DNA from 2 places in the Bacillus sp. DJP31 genome. Region 1 is predicted to be linked to the other one. Evidence: a T-box and tRNA genes for the amino acid it is inferred to sense, from the RefSeq annotation. Region 1 holds a T-box; the other holds one or more tRNA genes.
The links. A T-box is a leader RNA that pairs with one kind of tRNA and senses whether it is charged. The one in region 1 lies ahead of alaS (alanine--tRNA ligase), so its partner is inferred to be a tRNA-Ala.
Positions count from the first base shown of each region.

Region 2: it encodes a tRNA-Ala, which carries the amino acid that the T-box ahead of alaS (alanine--tRNA ligase) is inferred to sense. The anticodon was not compared.

Region 1 covers NZ_JBMERO010000002.1:119,481-134,663, reverse strand. The annotation lists gene mnmA (tRNA 2-thiouridine(34) synthase MnmA) at 1-423, shown strand, start outside; gene ACOI1C_RS03120 (tetratricopeptide repeat protein) at 482-1,144, shown strand; gene ACOI1C_RS03115 (ATP-dependent RecD-like DNA helicase) at 1,157-3,529, shown strand; gene ACOI1C_RS03110 (PRC-barrel domain-containing protein) at 3,568-4,038, shown strand; gene ACOI1C_RS03105 (hypothetical protein) at 4,058-4,249, shown strand; gene ACOI1C_RS03100 (YrzQ family protein) at 4,273-4,404, shown strand; gene ACOI1C_RS03095 (AI-2E family transporter) at 4,685-5,746, shown strand; T-box leader at 5,792-6,007, shown strand; gene alaS (alanine--tRNA ligase) at 6,065-8,701, shown strand; gene ACOI1C_RS03085 (IreB family regulatory phosphoprotein) at 8,869-9,132, shown strand; gene ruvX (Holliday junction resolvase RuvX) at 9,180-9,596, shown strand; gene ACOI1C_RS03075 (DUF1292 domain-containing protein) at 9,619-9,915, shown strand; gene mltG (endolytic transglycosylase MltG) at 10,180-11,316, shown strand; gene ACOI1C_RS03065 (O-methyltransferase) at 11,411-12,049, shown strand; gene ACOI1C_RS03060 (peptidase U32 family protein) at 12,046-12,975, shown strand; gene ACOI1C_RS03055 (peptidase U32 family protein) at 13,054-14,319, shown strand; gene udk (uridine kinase) at 14,322-14,957, shown strand.
Region 2 covers NZ_JBMERO010000018.1:1,671-16,853, forward strand. The annotation lists partial or broken gene ACOI1C_RS15395 (AMP-binding protein) at 1-1,611, shown strand, start outside; gene ACOI1C_RS15400 (hypothetical protein) at 1,633-1,947, opposite strand; gene ACOI1C_RS15405 (DUF4359 domain-containing protein) at 2,069-2,371, opposite strand; tRNA gene ACOI1C_RS15410 (tRNA-Ala) at 2,496-2,568, shown strand; gene ACOI1C_RS15415 (alpha/beta fold hydrolase) at 3,044-3,862, opposite strand; gene ACOI1C_RS15420 (PadR family transcriptional regulator) at 3,855-4,397, opposite strand; gene ACOI1C_RS15425 (HD-GYP domain-containing protein) at 4,724-5,335, shown strand; gene ACOI1C_RS15430 (hypothetical protein) at 5,431-6,012, opposite strand; gene ACOI1C_RS15435 (aldehyde dehydrogenase family protein) at 6,190-7,629, opposite strand; gene ACOI1C_RS15440 (EAL and HDOD domain-containing protein) at 7,753-9,000, opposite strand; gene ACOI1C_RS15445 (H-type small acid-soluble spore protein) at 9,163-9,342, opposite strand; gene ACOI1C_RS15450 (hypothetical protein) at 9,432-9,572, opposite strand; gene ACOI1C_RS15455 (atypical membrane-integrating protein (Mistic protein)) at 9,707-9,976, shown strand; gene ACOI1C_RS15460 (potassium channel family protein) at 9,973-10,965, shown strand; gene ACOI1C_RS15465 (YugN-like family protein) at 10,962-11,369, opposite strand; gene ACOI1C_RS15470 (glucose-6-phosphate isomerase) at 11,710-13,059, opposite strand; gene ACOI1C_RS15475 (iron-containing alcohol dehydrogenase) at 13,212-14,375, opposite strand; gene ACOI1C_RS15480 (DUF378 domain-containing protein) at 14,535-14,768, shown strand; gene yugI (S1 domain-containing post-transcriptional regulator GSP13) at 14,819-15,183, opposite strand, start outside.

The DNA.
Region 1 (15,183 bases):
GGGAAACATGATGGCTTAATGTATTACACAATTGGACAGCGTCAAGGCCTTGGAATTGGCGGTAGTGGTGATCCATGGTTTGTTGTTGGTAAAGATTTAGACAAAAATATTCTTTATGTGGAGCAAGGCTTTCACAATGAATTATTATATTCCGATGAAATTACGGCAACAAATATTAGCTGGGTTTCGAATACCCACTCTATGGCAGATTTAAAATGCACAGCAAAATTCAGATATCGCCAAGAAGATCATGGGGTTACTGTGAAATATGTAAATGAAAATACAGTTCGAATCGTTTTTGATCAACCTGTTCGAGCAGTGACACCTGGACAAGCAGTTGTCTTTTATCAAGGGGATGAATGCTTAGGTGGCGGCACCATTGATGATGTATTTAGGAATTCTGAACTAATTTGGTATGTGTAATGAAACCTCAGCCGTATTGGCTTGAGGTCTTCTTACTTAAGAAGAAAGGGTGAATATGATGACAGATCAAAATAAACTAGGCATTCAACTTATGCAAGAAGGAAAACTAGAAGAGGCAGCGAAAGTGTTTACAGAGGCTTTAGAGGAAAACCCTAAGGATCCAATCGTGAATGTTAATTTTGGTAACTTATTGGCGGCTATTGGTGAAACGGAGAAAGCGTTAGCGTTTTATAAAAGAGCAATGGAACTTGACGAAGACCTGGCAACTGCCTACTACAGTGCGGCCAATATTTATTTTGAGCTTCAGGATTTCCCAGCAGCAGCCGACCATTTTTCTAAGGCGGTAGAAAAAGGCTTAGACAATGCAGATGTCTTTTTTATGCTAGGAGTTACATATTTAGAGCAAGACTTATTTAAGCATGCTTTGCCTTATCTACAGAGGTCTGTGGAGCTTAATGGTGAGGACGACGAGGCTAAGTTTCAGTATGGATTATGCTTAGCACAGCTGGAATTAGTTGATGAAGCCATTCAACAATTTGAAGAATTAACAGAGAGAAATGTTGATAATGCAGACGTTTACTTTAATTTAGGTGTTGCCTATGTCTACAAGGATGATGCAAAAAGCGCCTTAGACATGTTTACTAAAACACTTGAGCTCAGTCCCAACCATGATATGGCGATCCACGGAAAACAACTATTGGAGCAAGAGTTAGATAATTAGAATAAAAAGGTGATGAGGGGAGGGAAGAACTTGACAACTGAGCCTGAAAAATATTTAAAAGGCTATCCAATTGTGACTATTTTTCATAACGTAACTAATTTATATACTGTGATCAGGATAAAGATTGAAGAAACAAATGAAAATTATGAAGATAAAGAGGCTATTGTAACAGGCTACTTCCCTGCCCTTCAAGAGCATGAAACGTATACGTTTTTTGGAATGTTTAAGGACCATCCTAAGTTTGGTGTTCAGTATCATGTGAATCACTTTAGGAAGGAAATGCCTAAAACAGAGCAGGGTGTTATTCAATATTTATCGAGCGATTTATTTAAAGGAATCGGAAAAAAGACAGCTGAGAAAATTGTTGAAGCACTTGGAGAAGGTGCCATAACCAAAATCATGAATAATCCTGATGTACTAAAGAATATTCCTCAGCTATCTGTTGAGAAAGCACGAGAACTTTCACAAACGCTACTGCAGCATCAAGGATTAGAACAAGTAATGATCCACCTAAATCAATACGGATTTGGTCCCCAACTTTCAATGAAGATCTACCAAAAATACCGTGATCAAACATTAGAAATCCTTAAAAAAAACCCGTACCAACTTATCGCAGAGGTTGAAGGGATCGGTTTTTCAAAAGCAGATGATTTAGGAAAAGTAATTGGAATCACGGGAAGTCACCCTGACCGAATAAAAGCAGGTTGTTTATACATAATAGAACAGTTTTGTATGCAAGAAGGTCATGTGTATGTCAAAGACGAGCAGCTAGTTGATCAAGTGAAGCAACTGTTGGAAACTCATCAATCTACCATTATTGACATAATGGAAATTACAGATGGATTAAAAGAATTAGTTGAGGAAAGTAAATTAGTTATGGAGAACGATGGGTACTACCTACCATCCCTCTACTTTGCTGAAAAGGGTTTTGTTAGGAGTATAAAAAAGATTATAGATCAGGATGAATACACGGATCAGTTTCCGGAATCAGAATTTCTACTTGCACTCGGAGCTCTCGAAGAACGGTTAAAAGTGCAATATGCACCTTCTCAACAGGATGCAATACAAAAAGCACTTTCTTCACCTATGTTGCTGCTAACAGGTGGACCTGGTACGGGTAAAACGACTGTCATCAAAGGGATTGTTGAACTATATGCTGAACTTCACGGTTGCTCACTAGAACCGGGTGATTATAAAAAAGAAGAACCATTTCCATTTTTATTAGTTGCTCCAACTGGAAGAGCAGCAAAGAGAATGCATGAATCAACAGGACTACCTGCTGTTACGATCCACCGGTTACTCGGTTGGAATGGATCCGATGGATTTGAACACGATGAAGATAATCCAGTTGAAGGAAAGCTGCTCATTGTGGACGAGGTTTCTATGGTTGATATTTGGTTAGCCAATCAACTGTTTAAATCTTTACCATCGGGTATTCAAGTTATTTTTGTTGGAGACGAGGATCAGCTCCCTTCTGTTGGACCAGGGCAAGTGCTGAAGGATCTACTGGATTCCGATACTATTCCAACTGTTCGTTTAATTGATATTTTTAGGCAATCTGAGGACTCGACTATAATTGAACTGGCACATGAAATAAAAAAAGGTACCTTACCCAAAGACCTAATTTCTCCCAAAGCAGACCGCTCTTTTCTAAAGTGTAACCAATTCCAAGTAATTGATGTAGTGAAAAAGGTTTGTGCGAACGCTATGAAAAAGGGCTTCGTAGCCAAAGATATTCAAGTGCTAGCACCAATGTACCGTGGTCCTGCTGGAATTGATAATCTTAACTTAGAACTCCAATCCTTGTTTAATCCAAAGTCTGATCAGAAAAGAGAGATGGCATTTGGTGACAAGGTCTACAGAGTTGGAGATAAAGTGCTGCAGTTAGTCAATCAGCCAGAGAAAAATGTGTTTAATGGTGATATGGGTGAGATTGTTTCCATATTTTTCGCTAAGGAAAATACCGAAAAGGAAGACCAGCTCGTTCTACGTTTTGAGAATACAGAAGTTACCTATAAAAAACAAGATTTAACACAAATTACCCATGCATACTGTTGTTCAGTCCATAAGTCACAAGGTAGTGAATTTCCAATTGTCATTTTCCCAGTGGTTAAAAGCTATTATCGTATGCTACGACGAAATTTGATTTATACGGCAATCACAAGGAGTAAGGATTTTCTCATTTTGTGCGGAGAAGAAGATACTTTGTTACAAGGAATTCAGAGGACTGAAGATAACAAACGCCAAACGACTTTAACAGAGCGTATGACAGGGTCACAGGGGAACTCCTCTGATCAACATCAAGAAGCGTCAGTCGGAGAAATGTCTGTAAATGCTGAACGAATGGCAATGGAAAACGTTTCTCCGTATGACTTTATGGATTAAAACAAAACATATAAATGTTCGAAAAAGGTGGGGTGCTTTTGCGGACGTTTACTCTATTAAAGGGATTACCAGTGTATAACTCGAAAACAGGAAAAGCTTTAGGGGTTATTGATGACTTACAACTCTCAAGTGATGGAATGATACAAGCAATTGTTGTAGATGTAAAAGGCCTTTTCGGACGAGATCGCCACATACCCGTTCAAAATGTGCTTTCCTTTGGTCAAGATGGGGTTATGATTAATGATTTTCAAGTTCAACATACAGGATTTGATAAATCTAGTCATTACCTATGTCATCAGCATGGTTTGTTAGGACAGCTCATCTATACAGCCGAAGGTGAGAAATTAGGAATAGTAGAAGACGTATATTTTGACGAAAATTTGGGCACGATTTTAGGGTATGAAGTATCAGTTGGTTTCTTTGCTGATCTATCAGAAGGAAAGCGAGTGATCAAGTCAAACACTCCCCTTCAATATGGCGAAGATATTATTCTAATCGATCTTGATTAGTGACTTAGGAGGCCCTTAAATCGTGCAATGCCCAAATTGTAAGAGTAAAGATATTGGCAAAATCGGAGTAAATCAATACTACTGCTGGAATTGCTTTATAGAACTTTCCATCTCAAATGGGATGATGAATGTTCATCAAGTTGAAGAAGATGGTACGTTAAGTTCGTTAGATGATTTATTCGGTGAAGAAGAACGAATTATTGGAATGTAACTACAACTTAGGAGTGATTTAGCATGAATAAAGCAATGACATCACTTATCGCTTTAGGTGTGGGTGCATATGCCTATCGCATGGCACAGCAAAATGACATGATGTCGAGTAGAACCATGAAAAAGCTCCGAAAAAGAGTTTCGAAAATGATGTAATCGTCCAAGAATCCTCCTTTGGGGGATTCTTTTTTTAGGGTCAAATAAGTAATTTTCCACTTTTACATTGCTCAATTTTAGTGGTTTTGGCAAAACCAAGATTTATGATCGAAAATCAAGATTTATGATCGAAAACCAAAATAAATGTGCGAAAATGTTCGGCACAAGTAAATCACTTCGTACGAATGAAACATACTGAAATCCTCCTCCCTTTAAGTAAAACAAAAAAATGAATAATTCCTTCTAATACGTACCAAATTAAGCAAGGGAGGCTAAATTTGTGAAGAAAATCAATTCTAATTGGCTATTTCGATTACTAGCTATATTAATTGCTCTATTGTGCATATACGTATTTAGCAAGTTAGAACCACTTTGGAGTCCGATATTACACGTGATCATAGCTATTCTAATACCTTTCTTAATTGCAACCTTTATCACTTATTTACTGCATCCTCTCGTTGAAAAAATCCATTCGAAAAGAATTCCAAGGCTAGTGGCTATTTTAATCATATATTCCTTGTTTTTTGGTGGACTAGCCTTCGCTATTTATAAAGGGATTCCTCAAATCTTAATTCAAATTAAGGAGTTCGGTAATACTGTACCTTTTTTATTTGAAAAATACCGAGGCTGGTCACATATGATTCATGAGCAATCACAACAATTACCAGATGGATTGCACGAAAGAATTGAACAGTCACTAATCTCAGTAGAAGAGGGAATAGCCGCTTCTCTTGCTAGTGTAATCAATACGCTAAAAGGAATTATTAATTATATTTTAATAATAGCTCTGATTCCGTTTATTGTGTTTTATATGCTTAAAGACTATGAATTGATAAAAAAGACCGCATGGTATTTGACACCGAGACGGTTTAGACGATCAGGAATTCGATTCTTAAAGGATATCGACCAATCACTTGGGGGTTATATAAGAGGACAACTCTTAGTCTGTTCAATTATTGGATTGCTTGCAAGCATCGGCTTTTGGTTTATGAAGATGAACTATCCTCTACTTCTCGGCACAATCATTGGTATAACTAATGTTATCCCGTATTTTGGACCTGTCATAGGGGCAGTGCCTGCTGTATTAATCGCCATAACCATGCCAGGGAAAATGGTTTTATGGGTGGTTGTCTTGATTTTCACCTTGCAGTTTATTGAAGGAAACTTGCTTTCTCCCCTTATTGTGGGTAGGAGTTTACATATGCATCCAGTCTTTATTATGTTTGCATTACTTGCTGGTGGTGAATTAAGTGGAATCGTTGGATTAATTTTTGCTGTTCCAACCTTAGCCATTGTAAAAGTTACCTTACTACATGCTAAGGCACATTTCTCAAAGCATTGACAAAAGGAAATTCCTTGTCTATAATTGTTGCATGATAAAATAATTGGAAAATCCATGAAGGAATGAGTAAATTGCAGCCCACCTATAAGAGAGGAATTCCCTTAGCTGAAAGGAATTCTAGGGTGAAGAGTAATTGAACGCTAATCCAGAGTGCAGGTTAAAGCCTGCCGTATCTTCTACGTTACAGGAGTCTGAGGTGATGATTCACGTTTATCGTGGTCATAATTAGGGTGGTACCGCGAGTTTACTCTCGTCCCTGTATTTATACAGTGACGGGAGTTTTTTGTTTTTTAAGAGAATGGTAGGAGGAAGAAAATGATGAAAAGCCTGACGTCAGCTCAAGTAAGACAATTATTTTTAGACTTTTTTAAAGAAAAGGGTCATGCAGTAGAACCTAGTAGACCTTTAGTGCCACATGAAGATCCATCCTTACTTTGGATAAATAGTGGAGTGGCTACCTTGAAGAAATACTTTGATGGCCGGGTAATCCCTGAAAATCCACGAATTTGTAATGCGCAGAAATCGATTAGAACTAATGATATTGAAAACGTAGGTAAAACAGCACGTCACCATACATTTTTTGAAATGCTTGGTAACTTCTCCATAGGTGATTATTTTAAAAAGGAAGCTATACATTGGGCTTGGGAGTTCCTCACTAGCGAAGATTGGATTGGATTTGATCCAGAAAAGCTATCTGTTACGATTCATCCTGAAGATGAAGAGGCGTATAAAATTTGGGTAGAAGATATCGGTGTTCCTAAAGAACGTATTATACGTTTAGAGGGGAACTATTGGGATATTGGAGAGGGGCCGAGTGGTCCAAACACTGAGATTTTCTATGATCGCGGTGAATCATACGGGAAAGACCCCTCTGATACTGAATTGTATCCGGGTGGAGAAAATGAGCGCTATCTAGAGGTATGGAATCTCGTGTTTTCGGAATTTAATCATAATCCTGATGGAACTTATACACCACTGCCAAAGAAGAATATTGATACAGGAATGGGACTCGAGCGAATGTGTTCCGTGATTCAGAATGTTCCAACTAATTTTGATACCGATTTATTTATACCCATCATTGAAGCGACAGAAAGAATTTCGGGTCAAGAGTATGGAGAATCATCGGAAAAGGATATCGCTTTTAAGGTCATTGCTGATCATGTTCGGACGGTTACGTTTGCTGTTGGTGATGGCGCACTCCCTTCAAATGAAGGAAGAGGATATGTATTACGTCGGTTACTAAGAAGAGCTGTCCGTTATGCTAAACAGCTAAATATTCATCGTCCATTTATGGTTGAACTCGTTCCAGTTGTTGCGGACATTATGGTCGATTTCTACCCACAAGTAAAAGAAAAAACAGACTTTATTCAGAAGGTCATGAAGAATGAAGAAGAACGCTTTCATGAAACATTAAATGATGGTCTAGCTATACTTTCTTCAGTAATAAAGTCTCAAAAGGAACAAAATTCATCAACCATTCCTGGAATAGATGTATTCCGCCTTTATGACACATTCGGGTTCCCAGTTGAACTAACAGAGGAATATGCTGAGGATGAAGGTATGAAAGTGGATCATGATGGATTTGAAGCGGAAATGAAAAACCAGCGTGATCGTGCAAGAGCAGCAAGACAGGATACAGGCTCTATGCAAGTACAAGGTGGTGTGCTAGGAGATATTAAGGTAGAGAGTGAATTTATCGGATATAATCGGCCTGAAAACAAGACAGAAATTCTTGTTTTAGTAAAAGGGAATGAATTTGTGAGCGAGCTAACTGCTGGTGAAGAAGGGCAGATTGTAGTAAGCTCCACACCTTTTTACGCAGAGAGCGGCGGACAAATTGCAGACTCTGGCTATCTACTAGGCAACGGAGTTAAGGTACTAGTTAAGGATGTCCAAAAGGCTCCTAATGGCCAGCATTTGCATCATGTGTATGTTGAAGAGGGAATACTCCAAAAAGGGATGGAAGTAAATGCTCTTATTGATCATGATTTAAGAACACAAATTATCAAGAATCATACAGCGACACATCTTTTACACCAGGCTCTAAAAGACGTACTAGGAAGTCATGTGAACCAAGCAGGCTCTTTAGTTACACAAGATCGATTGCGTTTCGACTTTTCTCACTTCGGACAGGTGAAAGAAGAAGAGTTAGAGAAAATCGAGGCTATAGTGAACGGGAAGATTTGGGAGAGTATTCAAGTTGATAGTATGAGTCGGTCCATTGATGAAGCTAAGAAAATGGGGGCAATGGCTCTTTTCGGAGAAAAATATGGAGACATCGTCCGTGTTGTTAAGGTAGGAGATTTCAGCTTAGAACTATGTGGAGGCTGCCACGTTCCAAATACGGCAGTAATTGGATTATTCAAGATCTTATCAGAATCAGGAATTGGAGCAGGAACGAGACGAATTGAAGCTGTAACGGGTCAAGGGGCATACACAGTGATGTATGATCAAATCAATCTTTTGCAAGCTGCTTCAGTAAAACTTAAAGCCAATCCAAAAGACATCTTAAACCGAATAGAATCCATTCAACTTGAGCTAAGACAACTTCAACGTGAAAATGAGTCGTTATCAGCTAAACTAGGCAATATTGAGGCATCTAGTTTAATGAACCAGGTAAAAGAGATTAACGGGATAAAGGTGTTAGCAAGTAAAGTAAATGCAACAGATATGAATAATTTACGATCAATGGTTGATGAGCTGAAGGCTAAAATCGGTTCTGGTGTCATTATCCTTGGCTCCATTTCGGGTGAAGATAAGGTGAATATATTAGCTGGAGTCACTGAGGATTTACTTTCAAAAGGATACCATGCTGGCAAACTGATTAAAGAAGTGGCTACTCGTTGTGGTGGTTCAGGTGGAGGGCGTCCTGATATGGCACAGGCTGGTGGGAAAAATCCGAACCAGTTAGAAGAAGCTCTATCCTATGTTGATGAATGGGTACGTTCAATTTAGGATATACTACTCTTTTAGCCATGAGGAATGCTTATCATTCCTCATGGTGTTTCTTACTGTAAGACATAGTTATACATATTTTTTATGGATTACTTTATTATCACTATGCTTTAGTGTACAATGTAGGTAAATGTTGACAAGCATTTGCGTGAGAGTGAGGTGTAAACATGAGCTCTTTTGATAAAACGATGAAATTTAATTTTCAAGAGGAGCAATTGGATATAAAAGTGGATGACGTACTCTTTAAAGTGTACGAAGCTCTCCAAGAGAAAGGATATAATCCCATTAATCAAATTGTTGGGTATTTATTATCCGGTGATCCTGCTTATATTCCAAGACACAACGATGCCCGCAACATTATTAGAAAGCTAGAACGAGATGAGTTAATTGAAGAACTTGTGAAGTCTTATCTTGCTAATAGAAAAGGTTAGTTTTCTCTTTTTGCAAAAGCTAAAAAAAAGACGACATGGAGTATCATATGAGAATTCTAGGGTTAGATGTTGGTACAAAGACAGTTGGCGTTGCAATTAGTGACGAAATGGGTTGGACTGCCCAAGGGCTAGAGACAATCAAGATAGACGAAGAAAGAAATGAATTAGGTTTTAAGCGTCTTAAAGAAATAATTGACGAATATGGTGTTGATACCATTGTTGTCGGACTACCGAAAAATATGAACGCAACCATTGGACCTCGTGCTGTTGCTTGTCAAAAATTTGCAGAGTTAGCAGCAGAAACCTTTCAACTGCCTGTTCAATTATGGGATGAGCGTTTATCAACAATGGCTGCAGAGCGTATCCTAATTTCAGCTGATGTAAGCCGGAAGAAACGGAAAAAAGTCATCGATAAGCTGGCTGCATCCGTTATTCTACAAGGCTATTTAGATAGTAAATACTAATAAACTTATGAGGTGAACGTAAATGACACACGATGAAAAGCAAATTACAGTGATTGACGAAGAAGGAAATGAACAATTATGTGAGGTTCTCTTTACTTTCGATTCTGACCAATTCAAAAAATCTTATGTTCTATATTATCCAGTCGGGGCAGACGAAGACGATGAGGAAGAAATTGAAATTCATGCATCAAGCTTCGAACAAGGTGAAACAGAAGAAGGAGATTTATCTCCAATCGAAACAGAAGAAGAATGGGATTTAATTGAAGAAATGCTAAATACATTCCTTGATGAAGAAGAAGAAGAAGAAGGCGAAGAGTAAAAGTAATAAACGAGCGTATCTGCTCGTTTTTTTTATTGCAACTAACTAAAATAATTAGTTCGCTGTATTTAGTTTTTGAAACCAGTTCCAGCGCTGGCCCGCCTGAGGTCAAATAACCTCAAGCCAAAAAAGCGCCTTTATGACTTGAGAACATTAGCTATGCCATGGCTAAACGGGCGCTTCCACTTTATAATTTTTGTTATTATTTGACGAATAAGGTGGAAAATGTAGTATAATAGTTCCGTTGAGGGGAGGGGACACCCGATGACTTCCATCGGTTCAGAATCAAATATAGATGAATTTAAAGAAAAGCTTCTTGAGAAGCATAAGGAAGCAAAACTAGTTCGAAGAATAGTACTTATTACGTCTCTTATTATTTTTATTTCACTAGGTGCTGGAGCTGCTTTTGGGTATTCCTATATAAAGTCTGCTTTACAGCCAGTTGATCTTACTAATAAGAAACCAATTGAGATTACTGTTCCTATCGGATCATCTACAACGAAGATAGCATCCATACTTCAAGAGAATAAAGTGATCAAAGATGGAAAAGTATTTCGTTATTTTGTAAAATTCAAGAATGAATCCGGTTTCATGGCGGGTGACTACGTACTAAACCAATCTATGACATTTGAAGAAATTATCGCAAGCTTGAAAACAGGTAAAATTCTTCAAGATGCTATTTTTTCCTTGACCATTCCAGAGGGGAAGCAATTGGTAGAAATGGTTAAGATTATTTCTGGTAAAACCGGCTATACAGAAGAAGAACTTTTAAACAAAATAAATGACAAGGTATATATTGAAGAATTGATGATGAAGTACCCTTCATTGATTACGGATGAGGTCTTAAACAGTGAGATTCGTTATCCACTTGAGGGATATTTATTCCCAGCTACCTATTCATTTTATACTGAAAAGCCATCTATTGAAGAAATCATAGAAACGATGTTAGATAAAACAGACAAAGTACTCCTTTCTTATCAGGAAGGGATTGGTGGAACGGAAATTGCTCCTCAAACACCTCACGAGCTGTTAACATTCGCATCCTTAATTGAAGAAGAGGCTACTGAAAAAACGGACCGTGAAAAGATATCAAGCGTTTTCTATAATCGAATAAAGGCTAATATGCCACTTCAAACAGATCCAACTGTTCTATATGCACTTGGTGAGCATAAAGATCGAGTTTTATATGAGGATTTAGAGATTGAATCGCCTTATAATACGTATGTAATCCAAGGGTTGCCTGTCGGGCCAATCGCAAATGCTGGTGAAATGTCGATTAAAGCTGCTCTTGCGCCAGCTGAAACGAATTTCCTCTATTTCTTAGCAGCAAAGGACGGAGAAGTAATCTTTACAGAAACGTTGGAACAGCATAATCGAGAAAAAGCAAAGCATATTAATTAAATTACACATAAAGTAGGGAATGCGATTGTACTCGCATTCCCTTAACCTTTGTGGTAAAATATATCGAGTTGTATAGAGGTGGAGGCATAAAGCGATGGTACCATCTGAAATTCAAGATTATTTACACTCTTTAATACCAGAACGTGAACCGTTGATTATGGAAATGGAGAATTATGCGAAAGAACATAGTGTACCCATTATGGAATTGATTGGAATAGAAGCATTATTGCAGCTATTAAGGCTGATTCAGCCGGTAAGTATACTAGAAATTGGTACAGCCATAGGCTACTCTTCCATTCGAATGGTGAAAGCCATTCCTAATGTTAAGGTAGTGACGATAGAACGTGATGAAGAGCGCTATCAAAAAGCGCTTTATTATATTGAAAGAGCTAATATCAAAGATCAAGTAGAAGTCATCTTAGGAGACGCATTAGAGGTAAATCTTCAGCAATCCTTTGATGTTATTTTTATTGATGCGGCAAAAGGTCAGTATACTAAGTTTTTTGAGAAATTTGAGCCATTGCTTCAAAAAAACGGCGTGGTTATTTCAGATAACGTCTTATTTAAAGGTCTTGTTGCTGTAAACACAAGTGACAATAAACGGACGAAAAACCTTGTGAAAAGGATACAAGGCTATAACGATTGGCTCATGCAAAATACTTCCTATGATACTACGATTTTGCCAATAGGAGATGGAATTGCGATAAGTAAGCAAAGAGGTGAAACAGAATGAATAAGCCTGAATTATTAGTTACTCCGACATCGGTTTGGGATGTAGTTCCATTATTAGATGCTGGAGCTGATAGCCTAATGATTGGAAGTCAGCGGTTTGGTTTGCGATTAGCTGGTGAGTTCTCACGTACTGAAGTAGCCCAAACAATTGAACTTGCTCACAATAGAGGTAAAAAAGTCTACGTGGCAATGAATGCTGTTTTTCATAATGAGAAGATAGAAGAACTTTCAAACTATATATCTTTTTTAGCCGAAGTAAAGGCTGATGCCATTGTTTTTGGAGACCCCGCCGTATTGATGGCAGTGAAGGAGACTGCTCCACATATGCGTCTACATTGGAACACAGAAACAACAGCGACTAACTGGTTTACTTGTAACTATTGGGGTGAAAAAGGTGCGAAAAGGGCTGTACTTGCTAGAGAAATAAATATGGATGCAATCCTAGAAATGAATGAACATGCAAAAGTTGAATTAGAGGTTCAAGTTCATGGTATGACCTGTATGTTTCAATCAAAACGTTCTCTAGTGGGTAACTATTTAGAATACCAAGGTAAAACTTTGGAAATTGAAGAAAGAAAACTAGACAAAAGCTTGTTCATACATGACAAAGAAAGAGAAAATAAGTACCCTATTTTTGAAGATGAAAACGGAACACACATTATGAGTCCGAATGATATTTGCATTATTGATGAACTAGAAGAAATGATTGATGCAGGCATTGAATCTTTAAAAATAGACGGAATTCTAAAAAGCTCTGAGTATTTAATAGAGGTTACGAGGATGTATCGACTTGCTATTGATTTGTGTGCCAAAGACAGAGACGCATATGAGGATCAGAAGGGTGCATTTCTTGAAGCGATAGAAAATATTCAGCCATCCAATCGTCCTTTAGACACAGGTTTCTTTTTTAAAGAAACAGTTTATTAAGTAAAGGATTGGTAGAAAGTCACCAAAAGTTCATTTTAAATACCGTAAATACAAGGTAAATGAAAAGGAGGAGAGAGTATGGCAATTGGACAACTATCAAAGATCATAAATGGAAAACGTGTAATCACAAAAAAGCCCGAACTTCTTGCACCTGCAGGGAACTTGGAGAAGCTGAAAATTGCAGTCCGTTATGGTGCAGATGCTGTTTTTATTGGCGGTCAAGAATATGGGTTACGCTCAAATGCAGACAACTTCTCCTTTGAAGAAATGGCAGAGGGAGTTCGCTTTGCTAGTGAGTATGGAGCCAAAATTTATGTAACAACAAATATATATGCACATAATGAAAATATTGGTGGACTCGATGAATATTTAAAGGGCATCCAAGAAGCTGGGGTTCACGGTATTATTGTGGCAGATCCTTTAATTATCGAGACTTGTAAAAGTGCTGCGCCGAAACTTGAAATCCATTTAAGTACTCAGCAATCTCTATCGAACTGGAAGGCCGTACAATTTTGGAAAGAAGAAGGCTTAGAACGTGTTGTTCTTGCTCGTGAAACAAGCTATGAAGAAATTAAAGAAATGAAAGAAAAAGTGGATATTGAGATTGAAACGTTTATCCATGGTGCCATGTGTATTGCTTATTCAGGGCGTTGTACATTAAGTAATCATATGACAGCACGAGATTCGAACCGCGGTGGATGCTGTCAATCATGTCGCTGGGACTATGATTTATATTCAATGACAGACTCAAACGAAGAAAGTCCCCTTTTCCTAGAACAAGATGCACCTTTTGCGATGAGTCCTAAGGATTTAAACTTGCTTTTATCCATTCCTAAAATGATTGAAGTAGGTATTGATAGCTTAAAAATTGAAGGCCGAATGAAGTCCATTCATTATGTTGCGACTGTAGTTAGTGTCTATCGTAAAGTAATTGATGCTTATTGTGCGGACCCAGATAACTTTGAATTAAAGCAAAGTTGGATTGAAGAACTTGATAAATGTGCGAATCGTGAAACAGCTACAGCCTTCTTCGAAAGTGAACCAGGGTATAAAGAGCAAATGTATGGAAATCATAGCAAGAAAACAACCTATGACTTCGCAGGACTTGTCATTGACTTTGACATCGAGTCCAATGTTGTAACTTTACAACAACGAAATTACTTCAAACCAGGGGACGAAATAGAATTTTTCGGACCAGAAATCGAGAATTTCAAGCAAGTCGTTGGAACAATCTGGGATGAAGACGGAATTGAAATTGATGCAGCAAGACATCCGTTACAAGTGGTTAAATTAAAGCTTGATCGCCCCGTTTTCCCTAACAATATGATGCGAAAGGGGAAATGAAAATGGGGAGAAAGCCCATTGTCATTGGTATCGCTGGTGGTTCAGGCTCGGGAAAAACGAGTGTAACAAAAGCGATTTATGAACAATTTAGAGGACATTCTATTTTATTACTTGAGCAGGATTATTATTATAAAGATCAAACTCATTTGCCAATGAAGCAGCGTCTTCAAACGAATTATGACCATCCACTAGCATTTGATAATGACCTGCTATTAGATCATATACAGCAGCTTCTCCAATATAATCCTATTGAGAAACCTGTTTACGACTATAAGCTTCATACTCGTTCAAATGATACCATCCATGTCGAACCAAAGGATGTTGTGATATTAGAAGGTATTTTAGTCTTAGAGGATGAACGACTAAGAAACTTAATGGACATCAAGTTGTTTGTGGACACAGATGCTGACATACGAATTATTAGACGTATGTTACGGGATATTAAGGAAAGAGGACGTTCATTAGATTCTGTTGTAGAGCAATATGTTTCGGTTGTGAGGCCTATGCATAACCAATTTATTGAGCCAACCAAGCGATATGCTGATCTTATTGTTCCAGAGGGCGGACAAAATTATGTTGCAATTGATTTAATGGTGACAAAAATTCAAACAATTCTTGAAGAAAAAGCCATTTTGTAATAGCATAGATGATGATGGATAAAAAGTAAGCTGAAGTAATGAAGTTTTTTTCACAAAAGATGGTGTAGAGTGGGCTTTATCCTGACTCTAACTACCATCATTTGTGAAATAAAAGTATATAGAAGAATTCTCTTACTGTTGTATTCATATGATAGAAAGCCAAGTAGAAGTTAGAGGCAATTATTAATTTTTTAGTTTGAAGGACTACATAGTAAACCTTGAGAAA
Region 2 (15,183 bases), on a different contig from region 1:
TTTGGCGATCATGAGTCCTTGGTATATTCCAAAGAAGAAGTTCGGTATACATACCAGCAATTCTGGACTGAGACATCTCGGGTTGCCAAAGCACTTATGGGCTTGGGTATAAAAAAGGGTGAGCACATTGCGATTTGGGTAAAAGAATGTTCCGGAAATGGGTTATTCTTCAGTTTGCATCCGCTCGAATAGGTGCTGTTCTAGTAACGGTCAACACTAGTTATCAATCTAGTGAATTAGAGTATTTATTAAGGCAGTCTGATAGTACCACCTTGTTTTTTATAGTTGGCTTCAAAGGTACTTCTTTTCCGGAAGTTTTATCTTCAATTATTGATGATTCTCCTAATGGAGTTCCTCTACTGAAAAATCTTATTTTTATCGGCAAAGAATTTACCCCTTTAGGTATGATGAGCTGGACTGATATGCACGAGCTACATCATGGTGTTTCCGATGAAGAGCTATATGCTAGAGAACAAGAAATTCGACCTACTACTGTTATTAACATGCAATATACTTCTGGAACGACTGGATTCCCGAAAGGTGTCATGCTAGCCCACCACGATATAGCAAATAACGGTTACCTTGTTACCAGCGCAATGAAGCTAACGAATGAGGATCGTTTATGTATTCCGGTCCCTTTCTTCCATTGTTTCGGTTGTGTCCTTGGGGTTCTTGCATGTGTTTCAGTTGGTGCAACCATGTTACCAATTGTTGAGTTTGAACCTGAAATCGTATTGCGAACAACCGAAAAGGAACGCTGCACAGGATTACACGGTGTCCCAACAATGTTTATTGCTGAGTTAAACCATTCTCGTTTTAAGGACTATGATGTTTCTTCTTTGCGGACTGGTATTATGGCTGGTTCCAATTGTCCCATTGAAGTCATGAAACGAGTTATGAGCGAGATGTCGATGTCAGATATCACAATAGCCTATGGACAAACTGAAGCCTCTCCCGTAATAACTCAAACGGTGACAGATGATTCGATTGAAAGACGTGTTCAATCTGTCGGTAAGGCACATCCTTTTGTTGAGGTAAAAGTAATCGATCCTTTAACAGGAAAAGAGGTGCCTAGAGACACTCAGGGTGAATTGTGCACCAGAGGGTATCTTGTAATGTAAGGGTATTATAATATGCCTGAGGCCACAATGGATACCGTGGATCAAGATGGATGGTTACATACTGCAGACTTAGCAACAATGGATGCTGAAGGAAACCTAGCTATTACTGGCAGGTTAAAGGATATGATTATTCGCGGAGGAGAGAATATCTACCCTAGAGAGAGTGAGGATTTTCTTTCTTTACCAGCATTCAGCAATCGTTGATGTGCAAGTGATTGGTGTATTAGACGAGAAGTATGGGGAGCGCGTTGGCGCCTGTATTAAATTAAAAGTTGAATATTATATAGAAGAAAGTGATATGCGAAAATATTTTAAAGGCAGATTATCATTCTATAAAGTTCCTGAATATATCAGGTTTGTTGATGACTACCCTATGACGGCTTCTGGTAATATTCAAAAGTATAAGCTTCGAGAATGGGTCGTTGGAACAAAGAGAAAATCTAGTGGTAGTCAGAAGCTCGTTTTAAATAGATTTACACAAAAAGCATAGAGGTACAGCCTCTATGCTTTTTTATGGTTTCTGAATGTGGTAGCGTAAGTAATTAAAGTTCGAGGTTGCTGCACTTTCTATGATTTCACCTTCTTCATCCCGAATGACTTCAAATTCCTGATAGGTTTCTAGAATGTAGCCATCAATAATCTCTTTTTTGACGAGCTCCGTTTCTAAGCTTACTATACCGACAGCTTCCAATTCTGCCTCAGCCTCTGGCTCAGTCGCTGCAGGAATACTACTGTAAAAATCGGCTCTTTCGTGTTCTAATGCCAAAGGAGATTCTATAATAGCAACAATTCCCAAAATTAGTAATGGCACGATTATTTTTTTCAACTGAATTTCCCCCATCCACATACTTCTATTCATTTTATGCATGTCCGGTTGTGACATATTCCATTTTTTATAGTAGGATGTGGTTTGGTTGTATATAAAAAACGAAGCCCGATGGACTTCGTTATTTTTTAAAGGCTATGCTTTTAATTGGGATAAACTGGTTCATGACCCCTAGTGTAATAATATCTTTGTCCGATAACAAATTTGTATGATAGACAGAAAAAAAGAAGTAATCGTTCTTTGTTGTGGAAGAAGCGATGATTGGTTTTGCAAGATAATCTACGCCGATACTTACTAAAATCCCTTTATCCTCTTTAATACGTTCAGCGACCCACGAAACATATTTATCTTGACCTGGGTTAAAAAACACCATAATTACTACTAAAATAGAAGTAATTACCCCAAAGACATATCTTTTTTTCAAAAATAGAACCCCCTACTTGTATAGTTGGTGTCATTTTTTCCAAAGAATTAAAGCTTTAAACATTTTTAAAAAAATCAGATTGTACAATATCCTCTAGCATGCTATAATTTTTTCATTACCATTCGGGGGCTTAGCTCAGCTGGGAGAGCGTTTGGCTGGCAGTCAAAAGGTCAGGGGTTCGATCCCCCTAGTCTCCATCTATAATTTACTATGTTTTCTTAGCAACCAACTCAACTTTTGAGCGGAATACCTCAACACTTCCATTATTCTAAATAGGAAGTGTTTTTTTATGTTATTTTGAGTATAAGAGCCTGTTCAAAAAGGAGGACAAAAAGAGCAAAGAAGTTCAAGGAAGCGAAGTCTTGAGCTACCTGCGCGTATGTTTTGTATACGTGAGGAGCGGAAAGACGAGCTGACGAAGAAATTCGAAGCTATTTTTGCCGGACTTTTTGAACATCCTCTATAAGAATAAATTTCAAGAAAGATAGCTGCCTATTGAAAAGCATTTTAGTGAATAAGCTAAAGTGGGTAGTCATATTCAAATGTGAATACCCTCTTTATCAACCTAGTAGCCTGACTAGAAGTCTCGTAGTGGACAGGATTTACCTTATTTAACTTGTAAAAATATCAGCGATGGATTATTGAGCAAGTTAATCAGGTATGATTTCCCATTTAGCCATTATGATTGGCACTAGATAATAAGCGGATTTCGGATAAAAATTTTTCTGCTATTCCGTTGAATTTATCGGGAACATCTACATTTGCACAATGACCAGCACCCTGCAAAAGCACATATTGAGAATGCTTTTCTAATGCATGCAGTTTGGTAGCGGACTCTTGAATAAGCTTTTGATCATGTTCACCAACGATAATTAAAAGAGGGTATGATATAGGAGTATCCTTATTTATAAAAAAGGTATTAATACCAGCCATTGCGGCAAAAGACCTTCTTTTAAAATGCTTGGTCCCGCTAGCGAACAATTCACGACAAAGATCCGTGTGACTTGAAACTGAAGTGACATATCTTCTAAAACTCTTCATTGAAAATAGAATATAAAGTATCCATTTTAAACCTTCCCTTTTTTGAGACTTCAGAATATCCTCATTCGCTTTATGGATCGAATATCCTCCCACAATAATGACTGACATTACCTGATTAGGATATCGGGCAGCAAATGCTTGTGCAACTAGAGATCCCAATGAGACTCCAATAAGATGGCAGGAAGCGATGTTGTTTTCGAACAATATTTGGTTTAAAACCTCAGGCATATCACCAATTGTAGACTTAGATCCCTTGACTTGTCTTTCACCATGACCAGGCAAATCCAATAGTATCAACTGATATTTTTCTTTAAAGTATTCTGTTTGAAACTCGAATATTTTATGGTCAGTAAAGGCAGGATGTAACATCAAAATTGTTTCTTTTCCCTTATTCTCGATGATAAAGTAATTACTTCCTGATTTTGTCGTTTTGTTACTAATCTTACTCATATGGTCTTTCCTCCAATTCAAGTAAAAGATTCTGAAACCATCCCAACATACTTTGGTGATAAAAGAGTCCCAATTCTAAGGTTTTTATCTGGTATTTCACTACATGCTTTAAATGTTCTGGTACTTCTTTCAGGTTGGCATCAAGGGAGGCGGATTGGAATTCAAGAACGGTGGTTTCGAGCCCGGTAATGATTTCTTCGACAATTGCATGACGGTCGGCTATAGTCATATGTCCTAAGAAGAACAGTCGTGTTGTCGCATCCTGCTCTAAACGATTTGGTGCAATTGAAGACAGCATCCAATCCAAAAAATACTGTTTTCCTAATTTGTTTATTGTGTAGATTTTTTTTCTTCGACCATTTTCGACCACTTCGTTGAGTTCTACATGACTGTTGCCTTCCAATTTTTTTAGGGCTGCTTGAATACTTCCAAGGCTGGCACTAAAAAAAGGAGATACTTTCTGTTGCAAGGCATTTCTAATATCATATTGTGTTAAATTACGAATCATCAGAAGCCCCAAGATTACAAACTCCAATGCATCACTTCCTTACATATATTCATGAATAAATAATAACATACCTATTAGGTATATAAAAAGAGTTATATATATTTCTCGAGTTTTGGTTTTATCTACTCATTCCTTTTTAGAAAAATCTTCAAAAGTCTCCCCTTTTTCCATGCAGGATTAAAGAGAATTTTGTCGAAAAAAGAAAATGATCATTGTATATATCCTTACTAAATAATAACCGTCTTTACAGGAGGGTCACAAATGCGTCTCATAGCTTTAGATAGGTGTAAGCCAGGAATGAAATTGGGTAAACCCCTTTATAAAATGGTCTACCTTTAAAAAATATTGAAGAAATCGGTTTAGGTGCCATATTGCACGATCTAGGAAAGATGTATATTCCTCTTGAAGTTTTAAATAAAGTTGAGCCTTTGACGGCTGAAGAAATCGAGTTAATACAATCACACTGTATGTCAGGATTTGATACTTTGAGAAAAGTTCCTGAAATTCCTTTGACAGTTGCTCACTGTGCATTTCAACACCACGAAAGAGTCGACGGCACTGGATACCCTCGAGGTTTACAAGACAATGAAATTCATAAATACGCAAAAATAGTAAGTGTTGCAGATGTTTTTGATGCCGTCACAACTCCGAGGTCTTATCGTCCGGCTCTCTTACCGCATAAAGGACTTGAATTACTTTATACTGGTAGTGGAACCCAATTTGAAAGTGATCAGATCCATTTGTTTAAAGGTTGTATCGCTATTTATCCTGAGGGACTAACTGTCAAATTGAATGACGGTCGAACCGGAATTGTATCCAAGTATAATTTCAATGCTGTTGGACGACCTGAGATCAGGATTACAAGAAACGAAGAAGAACAAGAAGTGATACCATATGAAATCGACTTATCGTCGAGTATGTATTTAAACCTAGAGATAGTTGAGGCAGACCCTTTATTATACTAATAAGAAAAAACACAAATCCTAAGCTAGAATTTGTGTTTTTTAGGTTGCACCATCTGTTCTATGCTCTAAAAAAGCAGCCGTATCATCTGAGATTATTACTTCACTTTAATGCTTTGTAAAATATACTGACCTTTTTCATTCTCGTAGTAGTCTATAATGACTTGAGCATTTTTTTCAATGCTACTCCAGTCCACACCTTCTACGCCTCCAACATTTAAAGCCAAGGTTTTAAATTCAGTATTCACTTCGATTGAATTCATATCAATCTGGCCAACATAGGCGCCTTCTTCTATAATTGCTTTCATTTTACTCACTGTTGCGACATCAATATTTGTTAATATATGCTGACCATTTTCATTCTTGTAATACTCAATGACAACTGGTGCATCCTTCTCAATGCTGTTCCAATCTACATCTTTTACTTCTCCAATCTGTAAGGCTAAAGTTTGAGACTCCGTATTTACTTCAATTGAGTTACTATCAATTTGACCTGCGTATGCGGCTTCTTCGGTAATAACTTCTTCTTGTGAAGTATCAGTTTCTGCGTTTGACGAGCTATCCTCTACCCCATTCACAGCAGTAGAATTTTCAATTGTTGAATCTTCATTAGCGTTTGTTCCACAAGCTGCTAGAGCCATTACTAACAATAAAACGGGGATATACTTGAACCATTTCATATTTATTCACCTCATGTTTTTTTGATTTCAACTATGTGACGTATTCCTTTTCATAATGTTACAGGTTGAGGAAAAAATAGTAACCTGAGCGAAATTTATATATATAAAAAAAAGAACAAGCTTCATTACGAAACTTGTTCCTATCAATATATGTCCTTAAATTTCTGATAAATAAAACTAGCCTCTATTTATAATAATTAGCTTCAATTCAGTCATTTCCTCAATTGCATATCTAATTCCCTCTCTACCCGTTCCACTATTTTTCACCCCACCATACGGCATATGATCAACCCTAAAAGTTGGAATGTCATTGATTAGAACAGCACCCACATAAAGCTGTTCAGCTGCGTCAAGTGCAACATGAATGTTCTCTGTATAGATTCCAGCTTGTAGACCAAATTGTGAGTTATTTACGTAATCCATTGCTTCTTGAATAGAAGAAACACTATTGATTAAAACAATTGGAGCAAACACTTCTTGGCAGGATACATTTGAGTCTTTTTGAACATTTAACAAGACAGTAGGATGTAGGATATTCCCTGTAGACTCCCCACCTATCGCTATTGTAGCTCCGTTTACGACCGCTTCTTGAATCCATTTCTTTGCTCGTTCTACATCATTGTGTGAAATTAAAGCTGATAAATCCGTCGCTTCATCAAGTGGATCTCCTAGTTTTAGTTTTCTTGCTGCAGCCACAAACTTTTCTACAAATTCTTCATATACATTTTCATGTACATACACTCGCTGTATCGAAATACAAACTTGTCCTTGATAAGCGAAAGCTCCTGTTACACATCGAGAAATCATCTTATCTATTGGCACACCTTGATCTACTATAAGTGCTGAATTGGAACCAAGTTCTAGTATAACTCTTTTTAAACCAGCTTTATTTCGTAAAGCAATTCCAACAGTAGGACTACCTGTAAAGGTTACCATCTTGACAAGGTCGTGTTGAACTAAAGCGTCACCGATGATACTCCCTTTTCCTGTAATGACATTCAAAGCACCTTTTGGAAGACCTGCTTCTTCTGCTATTTTGGCTAAAAAGAAAGCAGAAAGCGGAGTTTGTGAGGCAGGCTTTAATACAACTGGATTTCCTGCTGCAATTGCTGGCCCTACTTTATGTGCGACTAAATTCATTGGAAAGTTAAAAGGGGTAATCGCTGCTACCACCCCAATCGGCTCACGGACTGTGTAGGCGATCCGGTTTTCCCCTCCAGGCGCAGCGTGCATTGGAATGGTTTCACCATGTATTCGTTTTGCTTCCTCTGCGGCGAATTTATATGTTTGAATGGTTCTAGATACTTCACCTTTTGCTGTAGTAATGGGCTTTCCTGCTTCTTTCGCAATAATTTCAGCTGCCTCTTGGAATCGGTCTTGAAATAGTTGGGCCATTTTCTCTAAAATGGATGCACGTTCGTGGGCAGGCATTTTCCTCAATGTTAGCTTTGCATTTTCTGCTGCAAGGGCAGCAAGGTTTACATCTGCTAAGGAAGACACGGGTATTTCAGCCAAAGCTTCACCACTATATGGTGCATAAAGAATGGAATACTCCTTCGTTTCCATCCATCTACCATTAATAAAAATTTTTTCTTTCTGAATCTGATTTGCCGCCATTCGCTACACCTCAGGTTTTTATTTTAGTGCATAGGATTTTATTCATTTATATGATTAGAGTTCTTGATCAACAACTGAAACGGTTTTTTTCCAAACAAAAAACACCTATTTATAGTAGGTATTTTATTTTTCCATATCCAAAGCATCACCCATAAGCTTGTCTGCCCAGACATTTGCTTCAGCGTATAATTCAAACATTTTTATCTCGTTCATAGTCGGTGATAAAGCAGTTACAGTCTTACTAGTAAGTTGCATTCTTTCAACTGATTTCATCAAATCTAATAGCTTCTTCAAATCGTTTTCTTGCCCTAGCAGAGCCTCTTTTATTTCAACAGCTAATGGCAATTCATCCATGATCTTTTCAATTGGAACTTTTAGAATCGTATCAATTAATGAGAACATTCCTAATAAGAAATATTTCGAGCTAGTTAATGGATCCTTCGTTTTTCCGATGAGTTCACCTAGCTTTGCTCTCGTTAAACTTAAATGGATTACTTCCCTTGAAGCAACATCATTTTTATCCGTGTTAATTCCTTTAATCGACAGTACATAAATCCACTTATTGATTTCAATCAGACCTAAAAGCACAATTGCCTGTTTAATAGAACTAACCTCATATTTAGGGCGTATAGTAGGAGAATTAATTAATTTTAGAAGTTTATACGAAATAGATAGATCCTTTTCAATAACCATTGTTATATGATCAATATCTGGAATCGGCATATCTAGTTCCTTCAGCACGAGCAAGTATGAATAATAGTAAGGGGGAATATCATGACCTTGTAAAATGACAGGCTTACTAAAGAAGTATCCTTGGAAATAGGTATAGCCGTCTAACACTGCTTGCTCATATTCTTCTCGTGTTTCTACTTTTTCAGCTAAAAACTTTAAACGATAGGTTTGTAAGTATTCCATTAGCTGGTTCCTGGCTTCTCTTGTAGTTGATCTAAAATCAATTTTCACATAGTCAACATAGTGTAAAAGTTCGAGTACATTTTCATCTCCATGTAATAGAAAAAAATCATCTAAAGCAATTGTATAGCCAAACGACTTCAATTCCTTACATATAGCAATTACCTCTTTAGTTGCTTTTACATTCTCTAAGATCTCTACCACTATAGAAAGTGGCATGAAATAGGTAGGAACCTTTAGCTTGAGGAGGTTTTCCGTGAAGTTAATAAAACAAGGTTTTCCCTTCGATAGCTCACCAAGGCCAATATTCAAGAAGCTATTTACAATAACATCTGTCGTTGCTTTATCACCGTCAGTGTGGGAATACCCATTAAAAGCGCTGTTTCTATACAGCAATTCATATGCAATGACTTCTTCCTTTTCATTGAAAATAGGCTGTCTTGCCACAAACACTTCCATTAACAGTCCCCACCCTTCTAAGAAAAAAAATCTAGTACCCCCATAATATATATTCTGAGAAAGTTATGTAAAATAGTAGGGTTGGAATTAATTACCTAGAGTATTCTCATGCATTCTCCAATTTTCTAAAATAAATGGCCCCGCTAACTGCGAGGCCTTACGTTATTCTTCGGTTAATTCACCGGCTGCAACATCCATCTCATCATCAGGATTCGAACGTGCATACACTCTCGCAGTATTTGCATTCTCATCATAGCCTTGAATCCAAACGGGTACTCCGTTGTATTTGACGATGATTTCTTTTGGTGAAGAGACAACTTGTTTAATTCGATTCATTTCCATTGTAATCACTCCAGTTTCATTTTTAAAATAGTACGTAGGTAGTTTCCAAACTAGGGTTTTCGGGGCTGATCATGGCGCTTCCGCTTTTCTTATGATGTTGATGACGATCCATCACTGTCGCCGCTATTTCCGCCTGTCTCATTTGCATCAGGACTATCTGAATCAGAAGCGTTTGTGCAGCCTGTCATGATTACACCAAGCGCTAACAGTAAAAGTAAAAGTTTCTTCATGGTATGTACCTCCTTTTTAGCAATTAACAAGTATAGTATGATTCACAATTTACTTCTTCATGCTCAATCATCGTCAAAAGGATAAAGGTTATGAGGAAAGAAAGAAATGGCAACACTAGAATCGAGGTGAGCGTATGAAAGTGAACGAGCAGGAGAAACAAACATTAAGTGACGCCATTGATAAGCTAAATGAAGGCCTTGATGTATTCATTCAGCTATACAATGATGCAGACAAGGACTTGCCATTGATCGTATTTGAAGAGGATACCATTCAAATTATCGAAAAAGCAAAAAAAGTATATGGAGCAAGTGAAATTAATGACCGTATTAATAAAATACTGAAAGAGATTCTGACACTCTTACCTATAAAAGAAGGTTCTTCTAAGAAGGATGATTCAAAATGAAGCTGTACCCGGTCGTAGTTTCTTATTTAAGACTTCCAATCGTTTTACGGCTTGTATTACTTACACTTGCAACGATTACTGTATTTGGAGCCCTTATTCATTTTGTCGAACCACAAAATTTCACTACCTTGTACGAAGGAATTTGGTGGGCAATCATAACGGTCTCTACAGTAGGTTACGGGGATTTTTCTCCAACCACAAGTCTAGGCCGTTCAGTTGGTATTCTGTTAATCCTTGGTGGAACTGGCTTTATGACCTTCTATTTTGCCTCCATTGCTGCCGCAACTGTAACGCGGCAAAATTCATTTTTAGATGGAATGTCCACTTACAATGGAAAAAAGCACATTATTCTAGTCGGCTGGAATGAACGGATTCGTGAAACAATCAATCAGCTCCAAGCAAAGAAAAGACTACCTATTGTATTAGTTGATGAAACCTTGAAACAAAATCCTGTAACGTATTCAAATGTTACATTTATAAAGGGCAATCCCACTCACGATGATACGCTTGAACGGGCAAACATTATGCATGCAGAAATCATTATTATATCGGCGGATCAGAGCAAGAACGAAATCCATTCAGATATGTCTACGATCTTAACTTTGGTCACTGCAAAAGGGTTAAATCCAGACCTCTACACCATTGTTGAAATGTTAACAAAAAAACAAATTTCAAATGCCAGTCGAGCTGGTGCTAATGAGATTATCCAAACAAATAAACTAACAAGCTCTGTCATGACGAATAGTATTGTCTCAAATGGAATGTCTGAAACACTGCTTGATATGCTTGATAACCTAGCCGGTAATAATCTAGAGTACCTTTTGGCGACCGCAAAAAATGAAGGTCTTACCTATCAGGAATGCTTAAATAAACTCATAAGCGAAAATATATTGGTGATTGGAATTAAAAGAGGGGAAGAGTCTTATATCAACCCACCCCCAACCTTTCAAATTACTGAATTTGATGAATTGCTCGTCATTAGACATTAATCATCTAAAAGTGAGTCTTCAAGTTCCTTTACAAGTGATTTACCAAGGTCAACATACTTCTCTGGAAACTGGGCGTCAGGGTCCTGAGGCTCTGAAAACTGGTTGAACGAAGCGGATTTATTCCACACCAGCGCATTATCATCAAGCCCTATTTGATATTTGTGGGAAAGAAGAAAAGGTCGCTTTACTTCTACCGTTGTATTCTGCGAATCTAATTGGCCATCAATCGCCTTAAATGGAACACGTAGGAATTGATATCCTACTTCATCATCAATCTTATAATCAAAATATCCATGATCGTAATCCCAATTCCCACCGATCACATAGCCCAAAGGCTTTAAAGTCTGTTCAAGCTTATATAAATTAAAAGAACGACCTTCAAGTTCTGAAGGGACTTCAATCATATGACCAACTCCTTAATCGGTATATCCTTAGGTTATCCAGTTCAGGGGAAAATATTGATTTGGTTGTTAGTTTTGATTGGCTATGGAGAGAAATGTGAATTCTTTGTTGTATATCGTCATATTTCGAAAAGAAGTGAGAAGAAAACCTAGTGAACTGCCGTATATTAGCTATTTTCCATTTATTTCAGCGATTATTCAAATATATCGTCGATTTTTTATTTTTATCAGCGATTTTTAGATTATATCAGCGTTAATTGACATTTATCGGCGATAAGACATATTACCCCATTTTACCCCACACAAAAAGACGGAGTGAGTTTATGCACCTCACTCCGTCTTATTATTTTAATCTCTTCTCAAGCTCAGCTTTCTTCTCTTCAAAGCCAGCCTTTCCAAGTAATGCAAACATATTGACCTTATATGCTTCTACCCCTGGTTGGTCAAAAGGATTTACGCCAAGCAAGTACCCACTCATTGCACAAGCTTTTTCAAAGAAATAGACAAGATAGCCAAACGTGTAGGCATCGAGTTCTGGAAGTTCTATGATTAAGTTTGGAACTCCACCATCTGTGTGTGCGAGCATCGTCCCTTGATAAGCTTTTTTATTGACGTAATCAATTGATTCACCCGCTATATAATTCAATCCGTCTAAATCTTGTTCTTCTGATTCAATCGTTAACTCATGACGGGATTTTTCCACATATAAAATGGTTTCAAACAAATCACGACGACCTTCTTGAACGTATTGACCTAATGAATGCAGGTCTGTCGAGAAGTTTGCTGATGATGGGAAGATACCCTTTTGATCCTTTCCTTCACTTTCTCCAAAAAGCTGCTTCCACCATTCAGAAAAATATTGCAAGCCTGGCTCATAGTTGACGAGCATTTCAATCGTCTTACCCTTATTGTAAAGAACATTTCTTACAGCAGCATATTGATAAGCCGCATTATCTTCAAGTTCAGAATGGCTGAAATCCTCACTTGAAGCAGCTGCACCCTTCATGATTGCCTCGATGTTTGCCCCACTAACTGCAATTGGAAGTAACCCCACTGCTGTTAACACAGAATATCGTCCGCCAATATCATCTGCTATGACAAATGTTTCGTAGCCTTCTTCACTTGCTAACGTTTTTAAGGCTCCGCGTTCTTTGTCTGTTGTCGCATATATACGCTTTCTTGACTCTTCTTTTCCGTACTTTTCTTCTAATAGCTTACGGAAAAGTCGGAAAGCAATGGCCGGCTCTGTGGTTGTACCTGATTTAGATATGACATTAATAGAGAAATCCTTCCCTTCAAGCACATCCATTACATCTTTCATATAGGTAGAACTGATGTTATTCCCAACAAAGATAACCTGTGGGGTCTTCCTTTGCTCCTTAGTTAAAGCATTGTAGAATGAGTGATTTAATAGCTCAATGGCAGCACGTGCACCAAGATATGATCCCCCGATTCCTACTACTAATAAGACGTCTGAATCAGCCTTGATTTTTTCAGCACTTTTGACAATTCTTGAAAATTCTTCTTTATCATATTCTGTTGGGAGATTAATCCACCCTAAAAACTCACTCCCTGCTCCTGTCTGTTCATGTAGAGAATGATGCGCAACCTTTACAGCATCTCTTAAATATGTAAGTTCATGCTCCCCGAAAAAGGATAATGCCTTCGAATAATCAAATTTAATATGGGTCATCAACAAAAGCCTCCTAATAATAAAAATCCTGCCTCTTTCACTTTACCCGAATATACTTATTCAAATCAAGAAGCCAAAGTCACATGAAAGCGTGTACATCACTTTTTTTACAGAAAATTAGCGGCCCTTTTTTGAGAGCCGCTTTGATTTTTTTATAAAGATGCACGTAGTATAGCTAATACGTCTTCTTTTTGTAATGGCTTGAAGTTTCCGAATTCACCGCGTGTCATCGCCTTATCGGCCATTAATTCGAGCTGGTCGTCACCAATTTCATAATCAGCCAGTCTAGTTGGAGCTCCGATACTAGTCCAGAATGCGCGAACTTTCTCAATGCCTTCTAGTGCAACTTCTCTATCTGTTTTACCTTCAGGATTAACATTAAATACTCGAACAGCAAGCTGTACAAAACGATAAACATTCGTATCTAAGGTGTGTTTCATCCAATTCGGGAACAGAATAGCTAGACCACCAGCGTGCGGGATGTCATATACAGCCGAAACAGCATGCTCCATATTATGGGATGCCCAATCTCCTCGATATCCCATGGAAACCATACCATTCAAAGCCATCGTGCCACAATAAAGAATCGTTTCGCGAAGCTCATAGTTTTCTAAGTCGTTTACTAATTGAGGTCCAACTTCCATAACTGTAAGCAAAATAGATTCACACATACGATCTTGAAGAGGTGTGTTTGTTGCTGTATGGAAATAATGCTCAAATACATGTGACATCATGTCAACGATACCATAGATTGTTTGATCTTTTGGTACTGAGTACGTATGTACGGGATCAAGTATTGAAAACTTAGGGAATGTTGCTGGGCTACCCCATCCATATTTCTCATTTGTTTCCCAATTAGTAATAACAGACCCAGCGTTCATCTCTGAACCGGTTGCAGCAAGAGTTAGAACTGTACCAAATGGTAATGCCCCTAAAACCTCAGCTTTATGTGTTACAAGGTCCCATGCATCCCCGTCATATTTTGCACCCGCTGCAATGAGCTTTGTGCAGTCAATTACACTTCCACCGCCAACAGCTAAAACGAATTCAATGCCCTCTTTTTTACAAATCTCAATACCTCTTTTAGCAGTCGTTAATCGAGGATTTGGTTCCACACCAGCTAATTCATGAACCTCTGCTCCAATTTCTTCTAAAAGTCCAAGAACTTGATCATATAGTCCATTACGTTTAATACTTCCTCCACCATAGACAAGCAATACTTTTTTTCCGTACACTTTAACTTCTTCTTTTACATGCTCTAACGTTTCTTTCCCAAAAATGAGCTTTGTTGGATTATTAAAGATAAACTGTTCCACGAATTAAATTCCTCCTATAAAGTTGATTACCCTTATTATGTAGTACTGAAGAAAACATTGTAAAGAAATGTGACTCCTTAAGAAGTATGCATAATTTTGTAGGAAAGTACTCATCCTAAAAACGTAGTAATAGCTTTCACTATTAAGGAGGGAAACCTTGTGAGTACAATTCAACGACTTGCATTAGCTCTTACGATAATTGGGGCGATCAACTGGGGATTAATTGGATTTTTCCAGTTCGATCTAGTCGCAGCCATCTTTGGCGGACAAGATTCAGCACTTGCTCGAATCATTTATGGTTTAGTTGGAATTGCGGGTATCATCAACCTTGGCTTACTGTTTAAGCCTTGGAAAGAAGTAGAAACAAGTCCAGAACCAAGAGCTTCTCGCTAATTTGTATAAAAATAAAAAAGGTAGGAATTCCTACCTTTTTTATTTTCCCATTATTTCTTTAAAAGATTTTCACGATTACTTGATTGCTCGATCCACTCTTCTAGCTTATCTTTTAACGTATTAAAGCCTTGTACTTCAACATCAGACTTTTCATTGTTCTTCTTCATAATTTTTTGAAGTGGAGCCTTCTCTGGTGCTTTTTCTGTTGCACGAATTGAAAGACTAATTTTCCCTTTTTCTTCGTTTATAGAAAGAACCTTTACCTTTACTTCGTCACCAACTGTTAAATGCTCACTTACATCTTTAACAAAACCATGTTTAATTTCAGAAATATGCACAAGACCTTGTGTATTTTCATCTAAAGCAACAAACGCACCATATGCTTGAATTCCTGTTACTTTTCCCGTTAAAACAC